Regions from separate parts of the Hydrogenophaga sp. FW305-3-2-15-A-LB1 genome, predicted to be linked through region 3. Evidence: predicted binding sites of a transcription regulator. Region 3 holds the regulator's gene; each other region holds the start of a gene.
The links. Region 3 encodes LexA, which represses DNA repair genes until DNA is damaged. Its sites were predicted from a motif close to ACTGTATNNNNATACAGT; they were not measured.
Positions count from the first base shown of each region.

Region 1: the regulator LexA is predicted to act here: its motif matches at 1,669-1,686, upstream of AC3WPZ_RS09185 (putative DNA modification/repair radical SAM protein).
Region 2: the regulator LexA is predicted to act here: its motif matches at 2,027-2,044, upstream of AC3WPZ_RS24190 (DUF4007 family protein).

Region 1 is NZ_JBYTAE010000023.1:18,971-23,461, forward strand. Features, by position in the region: gene AC3WPZ_RS09180 (UdgX family uracil-DNA binding protein) at 1-365, opposite strand, end outside; gene AC3WPZ_RS09185 (putative DNA modification/repair radical SAM protein) at 373-1,665, opposite strand; gene AC3WPZ_RS09190 (VOC family protein) at 1,793-2,002, shown strand; gene AC3WPZ_RS09195 (enoyl-CoA hydratase) at 2,022-2,786, opposite strand; gene AC3WPZ_RS09200 (patatin-like phospholipase family protein) at 2,976-4,491, shown strand, end outside.
Region 2 is NZ_JBYTAE010000097.1:13,514-18,004, reverse strand. Features, by position in the region: gene AC3WPZ_RS24195 (ATP-binding protein) at 1-1,046, opposite strand, end outside; gene AC3WPZ_RS24190 (DUF4007 family protein) at 1,039-1,959, opposite strand; gene AC3WPZ_RS24185 (H-NS histone family protein) at 2,264-2,638, shown strand; gene AC3WPZ_RS24180 (hypothetical protein) at 2,981-3,427, shown strand; gene AC3WPZ_RS24175 (DUF932 domain-containing protein) at 3,542-4,491, shown strand, end outside.
Region 3 is NZ_JBYTAE010000092.1:21,747-26,237, reverse strand. Features, by position in the region: gene AC3WPZ_RS23630 (hypothetical protein) at 1-327, opposite strand, end outside; gene AC3WPZ_RS23625 (asparaginase) at 332-1,291, opposite strand; gene lexA (transcriptional repressor LexA) at 1,434-2,111, shown strand; gene AC3WPZ_RS23615 (hypothetical protein) at 2,466-2,618, shown strand; gene AC3WPZ_RS23610 (D-2-hydroxyacid dehydrogenase family protein) at 2,735-3,742, shown strand; gene AC3WPZ_RS23605 (type IV pilus assembly protein FimV) at 3,813-4,491, opposite strand, start outside.

The DNA.
Region 1 (4,491 bases), on a different contig from region 3:
CGCGCCATGCGCTCGAGCGCGAGGCGACGGGGGTCCAGGGCGTCGCGCCAGCGGCGGGGGTCGGCCTTCACATCCAGCGCGAGCTCGTGCAACCGGCGGAAGCGCTCGGGGTGCGCGTGCTGCGCCACCGTGTCGGCCAGGTCCATGGCCTCGGCCGGCAGGTTTCGCAGGGCGCGCAGGGGCACGGCTTCGGGCGGCGGTGCGCTGGTGGGCGAAGCCGCGTCCTCGCCCAGCAGATCGCCCTGCCCTTCGGTGCCGTCGCGCCACACCACGTCGCGCGGCTCGGCGCCGCAGGCGATCAGCGCCGACAGCGCGCGCAGCGAGGCGGGCACGTCGTTGGCGTCGTACTCGATCTGCCAGCGCATGGGCGTCTCAGGCAGCGGCGGGCGCTTCGGCCCAGCCGAACAGATCGGGTTGCTCGCCCACGGCGGGTGAGCGAGACCGTGGCCGAGCGAGGGGGGCCAGCGGCACCGCGCCGGGCCGGTGGTCCGGCAGGTGCACGAAGTCCAGCGCCTTGCGGCCCGCCGTGCCCAGGCGCTCCATGTCGGCGCGCCGCACCTGGCGCACGCGCCGCGCGTCGAGCAGGCGCTGCACCGAGTGCGCGCCCAGCCCGGGCACGCGCAGCAGGATCTCGCGCGGCGCGCGGTTCACATCCACCGGGAACCACTCCGGGTGCGCGAGGGCCCAGGCGAGCTTGGGGTCCATGTCCATGGACAGCATGCCGCCGGGCAGCACGAGTTCGCTCGCGTCGAAACCGTAGAAACGCATCAGCCAGTCGGCCTGGTACAGGCGGTGCTCGCGCACCAGCGGCGCGGCCTGCCCGGGCAGCCGGGCGCTGGCGTGCGGGATCGGGCTGAAGGCGGAGTAGTAGACGCGCTTGAGGCGGTAGCCCGCGTAGAGCCCGGCGCTGACCTGCAGGATGCTGCGGTCGTCCGACGCGTCGGCGCCGACGATCATCTGCGTGCTCTGGCCGGCGGGCGCGAAGCGCGGCGGTGGCGCGCTGGCGGCGGGCCGGCCGGGCAAGGAGCGGATCTGTTGCGCCTGCGTCTTCTGCTCGCGCGCTTCGTCCAGCTTCAGGCGGATGCCGGCCATCGACTGGCGGATCTGCTGGCTGCTCTTGCCCGGCGCGAGCGCGTCGAGCGAGTCCTGGCTGGGCAGCTCGATGTTGATGCTGAGGCGGTCGGCGTAGCGCCCGGCGCGCGCGAGCAGGGCCTCGTCGGCATCGGGGATGGTTTTGAGGTGGATGTAGCCGCGAAAGCCGTGCACCTCGCGCAGCTGGCGGGCCACCTCCGCGAGCTGCTCCATGGTGTAGTCGGGCGAGCGGATGATGCCGGAGCTCAGGAACAGGCCCTCGATGACGTTGCGGCGGTAGAAATCGAGCGTAAGGTTCACCACCTCTTCCACGCTGAAGCGGGCGCGCTCGACGTCGCTGGAGACGCGGTTGACGCAGTAGAGGCAGTCGTACACGCACCAGTTGGTGAGCAGGATCTTGAGCAGCGAGATGCAGCGCCCGTCGGGCGCGTAGCTGTGGCAGATGCCCATGCCCTCGTTCGACCCCAGGCCCTGCTGGTCGCTCGAATCCCGGCGCGTGCCGCCGCTGGAGGCGCAGGAGGCGTCGTACTTCGCGGCATCCGCGAGGATGCGGATCTTGCGGGCGACGGACATCATGCTGTAATTTTATACAGTATCTCGTCCGGGCGCTCGCCGGCTGTCACTTGGCGGCCGTCTTGCCCTACAGCGCGCCGATCACACCGAGGCCGGCAGGAGCAGTTTTCTGCTGACGAAGTTCTACGTGAAGGACTTCGCCGAGAACCTCATGATGCATTTGCTGGTGGAGGACGTGGACGCATGGTGGGCGCACGTCGAGGCGCAGCGGTTGGGCGAGCGCTACGGTGTGCGCGCCGAGCCGCCCGAAGACCGGCCCTGGGGCATCCGCGATTTCATCCTGAACGACCCGGCGGGCGTGTTGTGGCGCATCGGGCAGGACATCGAGGCGGCGTAGCCGATCAGCAAAGGCCTGCTCACACCTTCGAGAAGTCCGGCTTCCTGCGCTCCATGAACGCGCCAAACGCCTCGCGCGCGGCCGGCTCGCCCAGCATGCGGCCGAAGCTCGCGCCCTCTTCGGCCATCACGGCCATCACCTGTGGCGTCTGGTGCTTCTTCATCAGGCGCTTGGTCTCGATCAGCGCGCTGATGGGCTTGGCCGCGAGCTTGCGGGCCACGGCCTGCGCATAACCGGCCGCCTCCATCGGGGGCAGCACGCGGTTGACCAGGCCCACTTCCAGCGCGGCTTCGGCCATGAAGGGCTCGCCCAGCAGCAGCGCCTCGGCCGCACGGTGGTAGCCCAGCATCTGTGGCACCAGCAGGCTGGACGCGGCCTCGGGGCACAGGCCGAGGTTGACGAAGGGCATGGAGAAGGCGGCGTTGTCGCCGGCGTAGACCAAGTCGCAATGGAACAGCATCGTGGTGCCCACGCCCACGGCCGGGCCGCACACCGCCGCCACCAGCGGCTTGGGAAACTGCGCGATGCCGCGCAGGAAGCGGAACACCGGCGAATCCGTGCCGGCCGGCGGGTTGTTGAGGAAGTCGGCGATGTCGTTGCCGGCCGAGAAGATGGTCTCGTTGCCCTGGAGCACGACGCAGCGCACGGCGGCGTCGTCCTGCGCGGCCTGCAGCGCGTCGGCCAGCTGGCCGTACATGGCGGCGGTGATGGAGTTCTTCTTGTCGGGGCGGTTGAACGTGAGGGTGCTGACGCCGGCTTCGGTGTGGACGAGGATGTCGCTCATGGGTGTCTCTCAGTGTGCGAAGAAAGGACCCGCAAATTACCACGAACGGGCGTGCTTTTTTGAAGCGGGCCTCCCAGGGGCTGACCGGTGCGTGACAGGGTGTTTCCGGCCACGCCCGGGACACGGCCGCCGCCTACACTTGCCGCTTCCGGGCGCCATGGCGCCGCCGTTGTCCACAGGTGCCGTTCCATGCCAGCCCGACTCACCGCCCTTCTCGTCCATGGCCTCGCCGGCGCGCTCGCCCTGCTGCTGACCGGCGCACCCGCGCTGGCGCAGCAGGCACCCGCACCGAAGGCCGAGCGCCCGCGCGTGGGCCTGGTGCTCTCGGGCGGCGGGGCGCGCGGCTTCGCGCACGTGGGTGTGCTCAAGGCGCTGGAGGCGGCTCGCGTGCCGGTGGACCTGATCGTGGGCACGTCCATGGGCGCGATCGTGGGCGGGCTGTACGCCAGCGGCATGACGGCGGACGAGCTCGAGCGCGAGATCCTGGCGGTGAACTGGGGCGACCTGTTCGACCGCCGCGAGCCGCGCCAGCTGCTGTCGCAGCGCCGCAAGGAAGAGGACTTCGAGCTCTCGCCGGTGCTGATGCTGGGTTTTCGCGACGGCGCCTTCGTGCTGCCCACGGGCGCGGTGTCCACCCGCTCGCTGGAAATGCTGCTGCGGCGCTACACGCTGTCCACGCGCCACCTGGCCAGCTTCGACGGCCTGCCCACGCCGTTTCGCGCGGTGGCCACCGACATGGAGACCGGCAAGGCCGTGGTGCTGGACCGCGGCGATCTGGCGGCCGCGCTGCGCGCGAGCATGTCGGTACCGGGCGTGTTCTCGCCGCTGGCGGTGGACGGGCGCATCCTGGGCGACGGCGGGCTGGTGGACAACCTGCCGGTGGCCGTGGCGCGGCGCATGGGCGCGGACGTGGTGATCGCGGTCAACATCGGCACGCCGCTGGCCGGGCGCGAGACGCTGGGCAGCGTGGTGGGCATCACCACGCAGATGGTGAACATCCTGACCGAGCAGAACGTGCAGGCCAGCATCGCCACGCTGACGCCGAACGACCTGCTGCTGACGCCGCCGCTGGGGCAGCTCACCTCGTCCGATTTCGGCCGGGCGCCCGAGCTGGTGAAGATCGGCAACGACTACGCCAAGACGGTGGGGGATGCGCTGGCCCGGTTCTCCGCGGACGCGCCGCGCTACGAGCGCTGGGTGGCCGCGCGCGAGGCGCAGGAGAAAGCCAACACGGGGCGCATCGGCACCGTGGCCTCGGTGACCTTCGAAGGCGTGAACGAGATCCGCGCCGAGCGCCTGGCCACCGCGCTGGACACTTCGGAAGGCCAGCGGCTGAACGTGCCCAAGCTGGAGAACGACCTGCAGCGGCTCGCGGCCATGGGCGACTTCGAGGCCGTGGACTACACCCTGACGCGGCGCGAGGACGGCGCCGAGGACCTCAAGGTGCACCTGCGCGAAAACACCTGGGGCCCGAACTACCTGCGCGTGGGGCTGGACCTGCGCACCGACTTCCAGGGCCAGGGCGCGTTCAACCTGCGCATCAGCCACAACCGGCACTGGCTCAACGACACCGGCGCCGAGTGGCGCAACCGGGTGCAGGTGGGCGAGACGCTGGGCCTCTATTCCGAGATCTACCAGCCGCTGACCCTGCGCAGCGACCGCTTCGCGGCGGCCTACGTGGACGCGAACCTGCGCAAGGTGGAGC
Region 2 (4,491 bases), on a different contig from region 3:
TCCTCGCGAAGCGTCGAGTTCAGATACGAGCGGAAGCCATGAGGCTCCACCGAAGACAAGAAACCGAAGGTGCTGCGCTCGTTTTGGCCGAACTGCCTCTTGGAGATCGGGCCCAGCAGAGCGGCCATGGCCGGGTGTAGCGGCCAGCAGGCCTCCAAGGCTTGGGCGAATTCCTTGCCTACGGCGGGGCGTCGCGACCGGATGGCATCGGCGATCGACTTGGATGCGTCGCGCATCCACGGAGGCGTGGCGCTGACTTCGATCGCGCGACCGATTAGTTCGACTACTTCGTCGCTCGCCGCCACGAAGGGCAAGTCGAGATAGCGGCCTTGGATCTTGGCCCAGTCGTCGCGGGTGTCGATGCCCAGGCGGGCCGAATACTGTGCGAAGGACTGATGCAGCACACCCACAACGACCAGGCGGCCTTCCGAGCGTGCTGCGGCCTCGGCGAGCTCTTGGAAGAAGTAGACATCGTCGCCGGAGCCCAGGGCGGAGGCCTCCAAGAACTTTCCCATCTCGTCGATGATTACCAATGCGCCATCGCGAGGGCGGTTCTTCGCCTCTTCTAGAAGATCGGCGATCAGGGTCTGCGCGTTGGGTTTACTTCGGCCGTCGACCGTCTTGCCCAGCGCTCGGCGCAGCGCGGCATGCAGATCCGCCACAACGCTACCTCTCCGACCCACGGCCGGCACGATCAGCCAACCCTTCTGAACTGGTAAGGCTTTGTCGAAAGCAGGCTTGGAGTCCAGCCCCAAAACTTGACGAGCCTTGGCCCGCAGGGTCTTGTCGGGATGCAGCGAGCTCGCCAGAGCCACAGCAAGCGAGCTCTTGCCACCACCGAACGGGCCGGTCCACGTAAAGCAACGTTGGTTGGTGCTGGCGAGTTGCTTGCACATGCCATCCACCACGGCGGTTGCGGTGGCATGGCAGATGTAGCCGGAGAGTGCGTCCGCACGGCCGATGTCGGCGTCGACGCGGATGGACCGCTGATATTGACGAGAAATCTGAACGATGTCGGAGAGCGCCTGTTGCTTCTTGTCAGTCATAGGCGTGCCTAATCATGTTCTTGATGTCTCCTGTGGCTAGTTCTTTACGGTGCACCTGCCTCAGACCTGCGGAGTCAGTCCACTCGAGCTTTCGCCCGGTGAAATCAGAGAGCGCAATCAACCGTTGCGCAATCGACTCCTCGTCGAGTTTGAACACCCTGCCAGGCGAGCCTTCCGCATAGGCTACCGTCTCAAAGGCAAGCGAGCTTTGACCCTCTGCCTTGCGGTTCCAGTAGTCCACAAGGGCATATGCGAAGACACCGTCATGCAGAGACGCTTTTGGGCCGCGGCGGAAGGCGTATTGACCTTTGTGAACTTCCTGCAACAGGCCCAACTCTCCAAGCAGTGGCTCGGCGAAGTCCTCCGGCGAGCCGCCCGCCGCGCGTGGAGCGTAGCTGCGAAGGCATGTCTCCAAATCGCGGGATATCGTCGAAGTGGAAAGTCGGTGCTTTGGATCAAGCTCTCGCGCAAAGCGCGCCAATGGCTCCTCGAGCTCTTGGCGGGTGAAAGTGGGGGCCGTTACATGGTTGAACAGCCAATACCACGTGGTCGACCGGAGGCATCGGCCGGCGAGCTGCCAGTGGGCGAGCCAAGCGGTTGCAGGGCTCTCTGCGTAAGGATCGAGTCCGCCGTCTCTGAGAATCTCACTCGCGAGGCTGGGAATACGAAAACCGTCGTGGGCTTCATACATGACCCCACACGCCAACGCCCAATGTCGGATCGACGACACCATATTTTTGCCGACGCCGAAGGACGCGATCGCGCTCTCATCCATGAAGACAGTTTTGCGCACCAAACCGCCTTCGACGGACTGATCGAAGGCCTTCTTGAGCCACATTTGCCTCAAAGGGAATGTCTCGTGTCCAGAGAAGTGGGCAGCCATCCCTCCGCCAACTTTTGACGTTGCTTTCATGGAACGCATTCTAGTCTCCGTACAAGGTCAACTGGTGAGGTCCACCAGTTCAGCTAATATGCATCATACTGTAAAAAAAGTCAGTATCAATGCCGTCGCCGTCCTAGCCTCATAGTGGTCGTGGCGCTCAAGCATGGATCGCCCAATGCTCGACGTGCAAGGTCGTACGATATTCGCATCCCGATCGAGAACCGACGTAGAAACTGAGTTGAGCGGATCCAATGGCTTGAGCTGTTGTAGGACTCGCGGTCGGCTAGCGAGCTGCCTTCCTCCTTCACACTTACTCTTATCAGGCTTCAAGCGCATGACCACATACGGCGAATTGCAAGAGCAGGCGCTAAAGCTGTTCGAACAGGCTGAGCAACAGCGGCTTATAGAGGTCAAGGTTGCATTCGAGGAGATCTCAAGGACCATGCACGAGCTTGATATTGGCCTCGAAGAGCTGCTGGTCTTTCTCCGCTCTGCCGGTTTTCGAGTGAAGTCTGCGAAAGCGCTCGCTGCGTCTTCGAGAGTGTTTGGAACGTCGGAAGTCGAGGCAAAGTACGTAAATGACGCCACGGGCGAGACTTGGTCCGGGCGCGGCCGCCCGCCTCGTTGGATTATTGAGTCCGAAGCGAAAGGCGTGCACCGGCAAGCGTTTCAGGTCCGCTGTAGGGCCGGGGGTGACCCGATTCGGTAGTGCGGTGGCTGCGTAGCGGGCATACGCCAGATTCAGAATCTAGATTTTTTCGAACGCATATCACGGTACCGAGAGCCCCTGAAGCTCTCGCGCTGGGACAACGGTTCCAGCGCCTTGTTCACCTCAAGGAGTCACCGTGTTTCCCATGCCATCCTCCCTCGAAACGCTGATCGCGTTCGCCATCGTCTTCCTGTTGGGAGTCCTCTGGACCCAGCGCTCTCGCCTCTGGCGCGGGTGCTGCGACCCTTACCAACGCTGCAGGCCCGTCACGCCGTGACCCCTGTATGCCCACGCTGCCAGAGTGAGCGTGTGGTGAGTCGCAACCGAGCCCGCAAAGCAACCGTGACCATTGGCGGCCTGGCCGGCGCATTGGCCAGTGGTTCATCCGCCTGGGCCAGCGCTCGTGCGGGTGCGCGCATCGGTTTGCAGGTAGGAGCTGGCCTGGGCATCGTGGCCGGCCCAGGCGGCACGGTGCTGGGAGCCGTCGCCGGAGCCTTGCTGGCGGCACTGGCAGGCGCGGCGGCCGGCTGCACGGTTGGTGCTGCGCTCGGCGAGTTTCTCGACGACAAGCTGCTCAACAACCACTTGTGCCTGGACTGCGGCCACAGCTTCAGCTCGACCCCGACGCACGCCAACGGCGCACAGCCGCCCCGTTCCCCATCCAATGCCCACGGTCACGCCGCCTTCCACGGCCACGACCGTGAAGCGTCTCCCGCAGATTCCATTTGGGAAGACGATCACGAAGGCGACGAGGGTTTCGGATTTCCCTATCGCGCTCCTCGCGACTGAGTCCACCGGCTCGCTCACCACCCGCTGCCCCCGGCAGCACATTCCCATCCCCACGCGTCAAAGCCCGGCCTCGTCCGGGCTTTATGCCGTCGTATTCCCCACAAGGAGATTTCCATGCACCTCGTACAAACCATGGCCTACGCCAACGAGACCCCCTGGCACGGCCTGGGCCACAAGCTCGCCGCCCATCAACCCCTTGAAGTCTGGGCCGAGAAGGCCGGCATGAACTGGCGCATCGAAGAATCCGAAGTGCGCTTCGTCGCCGGCAATGGCCACGACTCCAAGGTCCTGGGCAGCATCCACGCGTTCCCCGAACAGAAGGTCCTGTATCGCTCCGACAACAAGGCCCCGCTGTCGGTGGTTTCCAAGCGGTACCAGGTCGTGCAACCCGGCGAAATAATTTCGTACTTCCGCGACCTCACCGAGCTCGGTGGCTACGAGATGGAGACCGCAGGCGTGCTCAAGGAGGGCCGCAAGTTCTGGGCATTGGCCCGCACCGGGCAAAGCGCCGTACTGAAAGACAAGGACCATGTGCACGGCTACTTGCTGCTGGCCACAGCCTGCGACGGAACACTGGCCACCACGGCACAGTTCACCTCCGTGCGCGTGGTCTGCAACAACACACTCGCGATTGCCTTGGGTGAAGGGAAGGGTGCTGTCAAGGTGCACCACCGCAGCCAGTTCGATCCGCAGGCCGTCAAACGCCAGCTGGGAATCGCTATCTCTTCATGGGACGGCTGGGTGGTCCGCATGAAGGCGATGGCCGAGCGAAAGGTCACGCCCGACATGGCCGAGGCGTACTTCAAGCGCGTCCTGACCTACGCCGCGGTGAACCCCTCAGGTCAGCCGGTCACGGCGGTCAACGACCGTGCGCTGAAGGCGGTGCAGGAACTCTTCGCCGGACGCGGCAAGGGCTCCAACCTGGCCTCGGCCTCAGGCACCGCCTGGGGCCTGCTGAACGGAGTGACGGAGTTTGTGGAGCATCACCGGCGTGCACGCAGCGAAGACCACCGCCGCGATGCGGCCTGGTTCGGTGCAGGAGCGGCTGTGAAGCAAAAGGCCTG
Region 3 (4,491 bases):
CTGCAGCGATCGGCGGGCGTGGAACCAGCCGGCGTTGCACCCCGCCAGCATGATCAACACCATCTTGGCTGTGAACACGCGATTGGCCAGCAGTTCCCCGGCCTGGGTACCGAACATCAGGAGGCCCGACACGGCGGCCAGTGCGAAACCCACCGCCACCAGGCCCAGGCTCAGTTTCGCCAGGGGCTCCACAGGCAGGCTCTGGCCCCAGCCGAACACCCGCAGTTCCAGCAGCGTCAGGTTGCCGAGCAACAGCGCCACGCCCAGCAGATGGGCCACTTCCAGCATGGGGTACGCCCAGGCGTGGGCACCGAGCGCGGCGAACATCGCGTCATTCCATCAGCAGGTCCAGCGCCAGCGCCAACCGGGCCTTGACCGGCGAGAGCCCGGCCGAGTGCGCGAATGGCAGGCCAGCGTGCGGCACCACCCTTCCGCGCGCACAACGCGTCGCCAGCACCACCCGCACCCGTTGTGCCTGCGCGGCATTCAGCGCATCGGTCAGCGCCTGGTGAACGGTACCGTTGCCCGTGCCGGCCACCACGATGCCCCGCAAGGGACGGGCGGCGCCTGGCGCCATCAAGGCCCGCACCAGGCTGCCGTCCGCGTCGGCATGGCTGGTCACCAGTTCGACCCGAGGCAGGGCGTCGGCCGCCAGGAAGCGGGCCAGCGGGGCTGGATCGTGGGAAGCAACGGAGGCGCCCCGGGATCGGAAACGGCGCACCTCCCCCTCCTCCACACAAGCCAGCGGCCCCGCGTCTCCAGAGTCAAAAGCGTCCAGGCGGTAGGTGTGCACCTTCGCCACCTCCAGCGCGCCGTGCACCTGTCCGGCACACACCACCACCACGCCGGCCTCCCCATGCCGCACCACGGCCAGCGCGTCGGCAAGGTTCTGCGGCCCATCCGGCACCAGCGCGGAAGCCGGGCGCATCGCGCAGGTCAGCACCACAGGCTTGGTGGGTTGGAGCAGGCGCTGCAGCACGAACGCCGTTTCCTCCAGGGTGTCGGTGCCGTGCGTCACGATCACCGCCGACACCTGGGGATCGTCCAGATGCGCCTGGAGCCGTGCCGCCAGCGCCTGCCACACCGGCAGGCCCATGTCCTTGCTGTCGATCTGGGCGACCTGCTCCACCTCCAACGGCACGCCGGCCAAAGCCGGAACGGCCGCCACCAGATCGGCCACGCCGACCTGCCCCGCCACGTAGCCCACGTTGTCGCCCGCCTGCGCCGCACGCCCGGCGATGGTGCCGCCCGTGCCCAGGATCACGAGCCGCCGGCCCTGATTTGTGTCCACCACTTGCCAATCCTTGAAAACTGGTTAAAAATACAGATACTGGATAAGAAAACAGGTATCAGCCACTTCCCGCGTTGTTCCTGCCTTCCCAGATGGCGTTCCCCTTGGCCACCACGTTCCCGACGAGGTCCTCATGCTCGACATGCCCCATACCGCACCGAAGCTCACCGCCCGGCAGCAACAGATTCTGGAATTGATCCAGACGGCGATCGCACGCACCGGCGCACCGCCCACCCGTGCCGAAATCGCCAGCGAACTCGGGTTCAAGTCGGCCAATGCCGCCGAAGAGCATCTGCAAGCGCTGGCGCGCAAGGGCGTGATCGAACTGGTCAGTGGCACTTCGCGAGGCATCCGCCTGCGCAGCGAAGACCTGCAGTCCATCAACGATTCGCGCGGGCGCCAGCTTACACTGCCGATCCCCAGCCTGGCCCAGCTGGTGCTCCCCCTGATCGGTCGCGTCGCAGCCGGTTCGCCCATCCTGGCGCAGGAGCATGTGGACCAGACCTACCAGGTCGAGCGCAGCCTGTTCCAGCGCACGCCCGACTACCTGCTCAAGGTGCGTGGCATGTCCATGCGCGACATCGGCATCATGGACGGCGATCTGCTCGCCGTGCAGGCCACGAAGGAAGCCAAGAACGGCCAGATCGTGGTGGCCCGCCTGGGTGACGACGTCACCGTCAAACGCTTCATGCGGCGCCAGCACCTGATTGAATTGCACGCGGAAAACCCCGACTACAAGACCATCGTCGTCGAACCGGGCGAGCCATTCGAAATCGAAGGACTCGCCGTGGGCCTGATCCGCAACAGCTTCCAGCTCTGACCGATCCCGGTCCGTGTCGCCTCAGCAGGTGGCGGGCGTTTGGTCCCGGTGGGTGCACAACCCACCACAAGGACACATCCCTGCGAAGGCGTTTGATTTTGCAATCCTGCCTGTGTTCAACCCCACCCAATGGAGTTTCGCATGGGAAAAATTTTCAACACCAACACGTGGCGCGCCCCTTTGCAGTTGATCGACTGCTGGTTGCCCTCTCCCGCCCTTCGCCGGGCAACGGCCGCCAACGAGCCCGTGGCCACGCAGGTTGTACAGCGCTTTGCGCGTGCCGGGTGGCTCAAGCGCGCCAGCACAACCCGCAGTCCACTTGTCTTGCGGGCCGTGCCACCGGCAGCGGACCCTGTGCCTCGCGTGCGCGTGCTGCAGCAGACCGGCCCCGCGGCGGCGCACCGGGCCGGTGTCAGGCTGGTGATCTCGGGCCGCATCAACGATGTGTGCGCCGAACTCGATCGACTGGCCGACCAGGAACGCCAGCTGTCCACGCGCGCGGCCTGAACTCGGCCGCCGCCAGCGAGCACACGGCCATCCTCCAGGCTCCCGGCGCGCCGTGCCTGCTTGTAACCAGGGGTCAGCGGCCCGGAAGGCCTGGGAGGTGAAGGCACAATAGGGTCATGAATATTGTGATCCTTGATGACTATCAGGACGCTGTGCGCAAACTGCGGTGTGCCGAGAAACTGGAGCCTTACCCGGCCAAAGTCTTCACCAACACGGTCAAGGGCGTGGGCCAGCTGTCCATCCGATTGCGCGATGCCGATGTGCTGGTCCTGATCCGGGAACGCACCGCCATCACCCGTCAACTGGTTGAAAAACTCCCCCGGCTCAAACTCATCGCCCAGACCGGGCGCGTGGGTGAGCATGTGGACGTCAATGCCTGCACCGAGCGTGGCATCGCGGTGGCCGAGGGCGTGGGTTCACCCGTCTCCACCGCCGAGCTCACCTGGGCCCTGATGCTTGCGGCCATGCGCCGCATCCCGCAATACGTCTCCAACCTCAAGCATGGCGCCTGGCAACAGGCTGGGCTGAAGGCCGCGGCCATGCCCGCCAACTTCGGCGTGGGCATGGTGCTGCGTGGCAAGACGCTGGGCATCTGGAGCTACGGCCGCATCGGGCAGATGGTGGCAGGTTACGGGCGGGCCTTCGGCATGCGCGTGATCGTGTGGGGCAGCGAAGAAAGCTGTGCCCGCGCCGCGTCCGATGGTTTCGATGTGGCCCCCAGCAAGGCAGCCCTGTTTGAAACGGCCGACGTGCTGAGCCTGCACTTGCGGCTGAGCGAGAGCAACGCGGGCTGTGTGACACCCGAAGACCTCGCCGCCATGAAGACCTCCGCGCTGTTGGTCAACACCTCCCGCGCCGAGCTCATCCAGCCCGAGGCGCTGATCGCCGCGCTGAACCGGGGTCGCCCGGGCATGGCCGCGATCGACGTGTTCGAATCCGAGCCCATCCTGCAAGGCCATGCCCTGCTGCGGCTCGAAAACTGCATCTGCACGCCCCACATCGGCTATGTCGAGCAGGACAGCTACGAGATGTACTTCTCCTCTGCGTTCGACAACGTGGTCAACTACATCAAGGGCACACCGACCAATATCGTCAATCCAGGCGCGCTGCAGGTTCGACGCTGATGGCTGCGATCGACCTCACCCCAGAAAAAACGCCGGTTGTCACCGGCGTTTTTTCTGGGTACCAAGGGCGTCAGCGTTTGCCATCCGGCTTCGAGCCTGGCTCGTCGTCCGGCGGCATGAAGTCCAACACCTCGAAATCGATCAGGTTGCTCAGCGGCAGGTCCTGGGCGTCACCTGCCTTGGCGGTCGGCTCCACGGGCGGCGACACCTCTGGCAACAAGGCCTCGAAGGCAGAGAACTCGGAGAGGTCGTTCAGGTTGATGTCCAGGCCCAGGTGGGACGACGCAGGCACCAGCACACCCAGGTCCATCGGCTGGGTGTTGCGACCGCCAGCAGGCTCTTCAGCGACGGGGGGCTTCTTGCCGGCTGGCGCGCTCGGACGCCGGCCGTCGGCTTTCAGCGGTTGCATGTTCGTGTGCCGGAATTCGCTGTGCTTTGCCGCGGACGGCTCGTCTCGCTTGATCAGCTCCTTGGCCATCGCGTGCAACAGCAAGAGCTCGCGGTACGCCTCGAGATCGAACACCTCGACTTCGTCGTCGCTGGCGTCCCGGAAGATCGACTCCTCGATCAGGTCCAGCACCCGGGGCTCCGGCCACAGCGACTGAATGCGGCTGAAGGCCGTTTCGTAGGCTTCAAGGCCTCGACCACCGTCGGTGTAGCGGTTGAAGGGCGGCGCGCCGGCATTGAAGACGTGGTTGAACTCGTCGCGCAGGGCGTCGTAGTCTTCGCGGCGCCCCAGGCGGTGATAG